DNA from 2 places in the Bacillus sp. FSL R5-0422 genome. Region 2 is predicted to be linked to the other one. Evidence: a T-box and tRNA genes for the amino acid it is inferred to sense, from the RefSeq annotation. Region 2 holds a T-box; the other holds one or more tRNA genes.
What was found. The T-box of region 2 lies ahead of ileS (isoleucine--tRNA ligase). A T-box ahead of a tRNA ligase gene usually reads a tRNA of that ligase, here a tRNA-Ile.
Positions count from the first base shown of each region.

Region 1: it has a tRNA-Ile gene. The T-box ahead of ileS (isoleucine--tRNA ligase) is inferred to sense a tRNA for this amino acid. The anticodon was not compared.

Region 1 covers NZ_CP152014.1:2,680,216-2,683,569, reverse strand. The annotation lists tRNA gene MKX52_RS13780 (tRNA-Lys) at 1-51, shown strand, start outside; tRNA gene MKX52_RS13775 (tRNA-Leu) at 60-142, shown strand; tRNA gene MKX52_RS13770 (tRNA-Gly) at 173-244, shown strand; tRNA gene MKX52_RS13765 (tRNA-Leu) at 257-342, shown strand; tRNA gene MKX52_RS13760 (tRNA-Arg) at 353-429, shown strand; tRNA gene MKX52_RS13755 (tRNA-Pro) at 437-513, shown strand; tRNA gene MKX52_RS13750 (tRNA-Ala) at 522-594, shown strand; tRNA gene MKX52_RS13745 (tRNA-Met) at 619-692, shown strand; tRNA gene MKX52_RS13740 (tRNA-Ile) at 697-773, shown strand; tRNA gene MKX52_RS13735 (tRNA-Ser) at 781-873, shown strand; tRNA gene MKX52_RS13730 (tRNA-Met) at 903-979, shown strand; tRNA gene MKX52_RS13725 (tRNA-Asp) at 984-1,060, shown strand; tRNA gene MKX52_RS13720 (tRNA-Phe) at 1,079-1,151, shown strand; tRNA gene MKX52_RS13715 (tRNA-His) at 1,179-1,254, shown strand; tRNA gene MKX52_RS13710 (tRNA-Gly) at 1,264-1,337, shown strand; tRNA gene MKX52_RS13705 (tRNA-Ile) at 1,355-1,431, shown strand; tRNA gene MKX52_RS13700 (tRNA-Asn) at 1,438-1,512, shown strand; tRNA gene MKX52_RS13695 (tRNA-Ser) at 1,517-1,607, shown strand; tRNA gene MKX52_RS13690 (tRNA-Glu) at 1,615-1,686, shown strand; gene MKX52_RS13685 (tryptophan-rich sensory protein) at 1,765-2,241, opposite strand; gene MKX52_RS13680 (TraR/DksA C4-type zinc finger protein) at 2,327-3,061, opposite strand; gene MKX52_RS13675 (1,4-dihydroxy-2-naphthoate polyprenyltransferase) at 3,181-3,354, opposite strand, start outside.
Region 2 covers NZ_CP152014.1:1,443,760-1,447,113, reverse strand. The annotation lists gene ileS (isoleucine--tRNA ligase) at 1-2,091, opposite strand, end outside; T-box leader at 2,151-2,380, opposite strand; gene MKX52_RS07275 (DivIVA domain-containing protein) at 2,442-2,936, opposite strand; gene MKX52_RS07270 (RNA-binding protein) at 2,963-3,354, opposite strand, start outside.

The DNA of each region.
Region 1 (3,354 bases), 1.2 Mb from region 2:
ATCTGACTTTTAATCAGAGGGTCGAAGGTTCGAGTCCTTCATGGCTCACCATGTTTCATGCGGGTGTGGCGGAATTGGCAGACGCGCTAGACTTAGGATCTAGTGTCTTTATGACGTGGGGGTTCAAGTCCCTTCACCCGCATTGCCAAATAAAATAAAGAAATCCTGTAATGCGGAAGTAGTTCAGTGGTAGAACACCACCTTGCCAAGGTGGGGGTCGCGGGTTCGAATCCCGTCTTCCGCTTATACCATCCACGCCGGGGTGGTGGAATTGGCAGACACACAGGACTTAAAATCCTGCGGTAGGTGACTACCGTGCCGGTTCAAGTCCGGCCCTCGGCATTATAAATAAGCGCCCGTAGCTCAATTGGATAGAGCGTTTGACTACGGATCAAAAGGTTAGGGGTTCGACTCCTCTCGGGCGCGCCATTAAGATCGGGAAGTAGCTCAGCTTGGTAGAGCACTTGGTTTGGGACCAAGGGGTCGCAGGTTCGAATCCTGTCTTCCCGACCATCTTTTATGGGGCCTTAGCTCAGCTGGGAGAGCGCCTGCCTTGCACGCAGGAGGTCAGCGGTTCGATCCCGCTAGGCTCCACTTTTAAAAGATTATTTTGATCATGGCGGTGTAGCTCAGCTGGCTAGAGCGTACGGTTCATACCCGTGAGGTCGGGGGTTCGATCCCCTCCGCCGCTATAAAGGACCTTTAGCTCAGTTGGTTAGAGCAGACGGCTCATAACCGTCCGGTCGTAGGTTCGAGTCCTACAAGGTCCACCATCTATACGGAGGAATACCCAAGTCCGGCTGAAGGGATCGGTCTTGAAAACCGACAGGGGTGTCAAAGCCCGCGGGGGTTCGAATCCCTCTTCCTCCGCCATATTTTTTAAAAACTTAAATTGATATCATCGCGGGGTGGAGCAGTTCGGTAGCTCGTCGGGCTCATAACCCGAAGGTCGCAGGTTCAAATCCTGCCCCCGCAACCAAAATGGTCCGGTAGTTCAGTTGGTTAGAATGCCTGCCTGTCACGCAGGAGGTCGCGGGTTCGAGTCCCGTCCGGACCGCCATTTTTAAAAAGAATACATGGCTCGGTAGCTCAGTTGGTAGAGCAACGGACTGAAAATCCGTGTGTCGGCGGTTCGATTCCGTCCCGAGCCACTTTTATAAAAAAATATTGATAGTATGGCGGTTGTGGCGAAGTGGTTAACGCACCAGATTGTGGCTCTGGCACTCGTGGGTTCGATTCCCATCAATCGCCCCATACATATTTGCGGGTGTAGTTTAGTGGTAAAACCTCAGCCTTCCAAGCTGATGTCGTGGGTTCGATTCCCATCACCCGCTCCATTTGTATATCCAATCATGGGCCTGTAGCTCAGCTGGTTAGAGCGCACGCCTGATAAGCGTGAGGTCGGTGGTTCGAGTCCACTCAGGCCCACCATGATATTCCGCAGTAGCTCAGTGGTAGAGCTATCGGCTGTTAACCGATCGGTCGTAGGTTCGAGTCCTACCTGCGGAGCCATAATGGAGAAGTACTCAAGTGGCTGAAGAGGCGCCCCTGCTAAGGGTGTAGGTCGTGCAAGCGGCGCGAGGGTTCAAATCCCTCCTTCTCCGCCATTTATCTGGCCCGTTGGTCAAGCGGTTAAGACACCGCCCTTTCACGGCGGTAACACGGGTTCGAATCCCGTACGGGTCATTTTCAAAAGAGGTCTTGTCAAAGATCTCTTTTTTATTTTCTCCAAAAAAGAAAGACCGCCATAATAACGGTCTTTTTTTACATGTTCATGGAATAGATCGTATAAGACAAGTAAGTTGCAAAGAATCCCCATAACACATAAGGAATGAGTAAAATTGGAACGACTTTGCTTAGTTTACGCGAGACGATCACAAGAGCAAGTGCTGTCAGTGCGACAAGCAGGCAATCGATCGTAGCGGCAAATAAATCTTTTTGTGTAAATTGAAAAAAACTGAAGGCCTGATTAAATACATAATTTAAAAGAAAAAGAATCCAAAATGGTAAAGTGATTTTTTGAAATCCATATTTTCCATAAATGATCGCTGCGGACAACGAGATGAGAGCAAATAAGACAGCCCATACAGCACCAATTACACCACCACTTGGTGTCCATTCCGGTTTATTTAATGCATCATACCACTCTCTGTCAATCGGAAACAGGAATCCGGCAACAGAGAATAATGCGTATGTAATAAAGAAAACAATCACTGCCCAAATGATACTTTTTCTTGCCATTAGAATCTCCTCCAATCAAATTCACTCTTAAAGTGATTTCCCACTTATTACATGATATAAACATGAAGCCCCCATTATGAGGGGACTAATGATTTTCTTCTGTATAAGGTTCTTCTTCGTACGGCTTCAAATCACCAAATACGGTCATGACGCCTTCTTCGTCCAATGCTTCTTCATAAGCTTCGTGGGCTTTATTTGGATATACCTTGCTTGCTTTTCCCTCAATATCAGCAGCTGCGAATCCCTCATAGTCTTCGACATAATCTTCATCTTCTGATTGTGTATACACATCATCGTATGTCAATGGAGGAAATTCCATATCGGACGGCGTATCAGAATTTCCGTACCGTTCTACGTCTTGATATGCATCTTCACCATCGTATGCGGCACTTTCTTCATTTTCAAATTGACCTGAGGGTGGACTTAATAAATCCTCTTCAATCGGACGGTTTTGTGAAACGGTTTGTTCTTTTGAATGTTCTGTGCATGTGACGGCACTAGGCAAGGCTTCTAAACGTTCCTTTGGGATAGGGGCTTTACAGACCTTGCAGTGGCCATAAGAGCCGTCTGTGATGGCTTGAAGTGCTTCATTGATGTCTAACAAATGTTCATGTTCCAAACTGTTTAATGCAATATCTTTCCCGCGTTCGAACAGTTCTGTCCCTTGATCACCTGGGTGATTATCATAGGCTGACAGATCTCCGACAGAATCATAAGGAAATGATACTTTTTGTTCATCGTCATGGCTTTTGGCTTCGAGTTCATGCTTTTCATCGAGAAGTCGCTGCTTCAAATGATGTAATTCGTCTTTAGACAACAAATCGATCATCCTTTCATATCAAACATAATGTTAGTATGAGCAATTTTATCTGTAAGACTAGTTCCAATTTGAAGCAATTCCTCATGAAAAAACGCCTGCGGCTGGGCAGGCGTTCTTTGTTAAGCAATATAGTATTGTAAGATCAAAGCGATTGTTAGCAGAAAACCGAAAAATGTATTGGTTTGAGCTGTCGATTTCATGGCATTCATTAATTCAATTGGTTTTTCTTTTTGCTTAAATTCTTTGATAGCTGTATATGCTTTTGGGACACTGAGTAAAACAAGAAGACTCCA
Region 2 (3,354 bases):
ATCATCATAAGCCTTTTTCACTTTCTCAATCAATTTGTTTAATTTGATCAAGATATATTGATCCACTTCGCGAAGCTCTTCTACAGGTACTGCATTGACCGCTGGATCGAAGTCAAATAGGTTACCATGCAGGAAGCGGAACGTGTTACGGATTTTACGATAAACTTCTGCTACTTGTTTTAAGATATCATCAGACACCGGGTGATCGGCTTGATAGTTGACAGAAGATACCCAAAGTCTCAGAATCTCCGCCCCAAGCTGCTTCGCTACCTTTGTTGGGTCAATTGTATTGCCTAATGATTTACTCATCTTGCGTCCTTCTTTATCAAGCGTAAAGCCGTGGCTCAGAACACCTTTATACGGTGCTTTTCCAGTGACCGCAACTGCTGTTGATAAGGAAGAGTTAAACCAGCCGCGATATTGGTCAGATCCTTCAAGGTAAAGGTCTGCCGGACGAACAAGGTCATCTCTTTCTTCTAAAACGGCTTGGTGAGAAGAACCGGAATCAAACCATACATCCATGATGTCCTGCTCTTTTGTGAATTCACCGTTTGGACTGCCTGGATGTGTAAAGCCTTCTGGCAATAGTTCTTTCGCTTCTTTTTCAAACCAAATATTAGAGCCATGTTCTCTAAATAATTGAGAGACATGCTGAATGGTTTCGTCCGTGATGATTGGCTCACCATTTTCAGCATAAAAGACCGGAATTGGAACGCCCCAGACACGCTGTCTTGAAATACACCAGTCGCCTCTGTCACGCACCATATTGAAAAGGCGTGTCTCGCCCCATGCTGGCACCCATTTCGTTTCTTTAATATTTTCTAGAAGCGCTTCTCTGAAGTCTTTAATCGAAGCAAACCACTGAGCGGTTGCACGATAAATCGTTGGCTTTTTCGTTCTCCAATCATGCGGGTAAGAGTGCGTGATAAAGTCGAGCTTTTTCAGCGCGCCTTTTGCTTCAAGCTGTTCTGTGATAGCTTTATTCGCATCTTCGTAGAATAGTCCTTCAAAACCAGGCGCTTCTTCTGTCATGACACCTTTTTCGTCTACTGGACATAGTACGTCTAGACCGTACTTCATGCTGACAATAAAGTCATCTTCCCCGTGACCTGGCGCTGTATGAACACAGCCTGTACCTGCATCTGTTGTCACGTGATCACCAAGCATCACAAGTGAATCTCTACCATAAATCGGATGCTCTGCAACGACGTTGTCTAATTCTTTTCCTTTTAATGTTTTCACAACTTCATACTCTTCAAAACCAAGCGTTTTTGCCACTTGTTCAACGAGTTCAGATGCAACAACATATCGCTCAGCACCCACTTGAAGAACGCTGTACTCTAGGTTTGGATGAACACAAATACCAAGGTTTGCAGGAAGTGTCCAAGGTGTTGTTGTCCAGATGATGAATTGTTCGTCGTTTTCAAGTACGCCTTTTCCACCTTTCACTTTAAATGAAACGTAAATGGATGGTGAACGTTTGTCTTTATATTCAATTTCCGCTTCAGCAAGAGCTGACTCACTTGAAGGAGACCAGTTAACTGGTTTTAACCCTTTGTAAATATAGCCTCTCTTCGCCATTTCACCGAAGACAAGAATTTGCTGCGCTTCGTATTCAGGCTTTAATGTGACATATGGATTGTCCCAGTCTGCTCTGACGCCTAATCGCTTAAACTGATTGCGCTGTCCTTCGATTTGCTTCCAAGCATACTCCTCGCATAATTTACGGAATTCAGCTGTAGACATTTCTTTGCGTTTGACTTTTTTATTTTTTGTGAGTGCTGTTTCAATTGGTAAGCCATGTGTATCCCAGCCCGGTACGTACGGTGCGTGGAACCCATTCATTGATTTAAAACGGACAATAAAATCTTTTAGAATTTTATTGAGGGCGTGCCCCATATGAATATCACCATTCGCATATGGAGGTCCATCATGCAAAATAAAGGTCGGGCGTCCTTTTGTCCGCTCTAAAACCATTTGATAGATGTCTTTTTCTGCCCACTCCTCTTGGATTTCAGGCTCTTTGTTCGGCAAGTTCCCTCTCATAGGGAATTCTGTTTTCGGCATTAATAAGGTGTCTTTGTAGTTCATACCCATTCCTCCATATGCAAATTCTGATTAAAAAACAATAAAAAAAGCCCTCTCATCCCATAAGGGACGAGAAGGCTTGTCTCGCGGTACCACCCTTTTAGACAAGCGTTAATGCCGCTTATCCACTCTAAAATCGTAACGTGATCAGACGCCTTTTCTTACTGGTCATTTCAGAAAAGGAACTAAAGGGGTGATCTCATTGCAGCGTCTCGTAATGTCAGGCTTCCACCATCCCTGATTCGCTTAATTACGTATATGACAACTGCGAGTGTCCCTTTCAAACGTTTATCTCTTGTTAATTTATGATGGTATTATATGCAACATGAGCGTGTCATGTCAAGATGATGCGCTTATTCTTTTTCGTCAAAGACAGCGTCAACTTCATATTCCAGTAAATGATCCCAATCGTCATTTTTTAGAAGATCAAGCTGAGCTTCGATGAGCATTTGGAAGCGAGTTCTAAAGACTTTTGACTGCTTCTTCAGCTCTTCGATTTCCATCGCAATCTTTCTTGATTTAGATAGCGCTTCGTTGATAATACGATCTGCATTTTTCTCTGCTTCACGAATGATCAATTTCGCTTCTTTATCAGAATGACGTTTGACGTCTTCTGCTGCTTCCTGCGCCACAAGAATTGATTTGTTTAACGTTTCTTCAATTGTTGCAAAATGACCTAGTCTTTCGTCAAGCTCGTTTACTTTTTCTTCGAGTTCATTCTTTTTGCGAAGCACGATTTCGTAATCTTTACGTACTTGGCTTAAAAACTCATTTACTTCATCTTCGTCATAGCCACGAAAGCTTTTTGTGAACGTTTTATTATGAATATCATTAGGTGTTAATGGCAACCTCGCCACCTCCAGATTCAAGTTCGTTATGTCAGAAGCTCAAATGTTACTTTAAATTTATCTTTTTTGGTCTTCCCATCAATCGTTTTGAGGCTAAAGCGGCCAAATCCCCTGACAGAGAGCTGATCGCCTTCGCCAATTGTAAAGGAAGGGTCCTCAGTGACTTTCCAGTTAACTTTAACAAGCCCACTTTTGACCAAAAGTTGTGCCTTTTGCCGAGATTGACGGCTGATTGCAGCACATACCGCATCAAGCCGCAGTGAAGAAATCGTATCTTCTTTGATGTCAGTCTTACTGATAACCGACTTTAAATCTGCCTGCGTGATTTCCTCTAATGATACGGAGGCTCTGCCGACATGCGTCAGCTGCGCCCGTACAAAATCAGCAACATCACTCGTACAAATAAACTGCACATCTT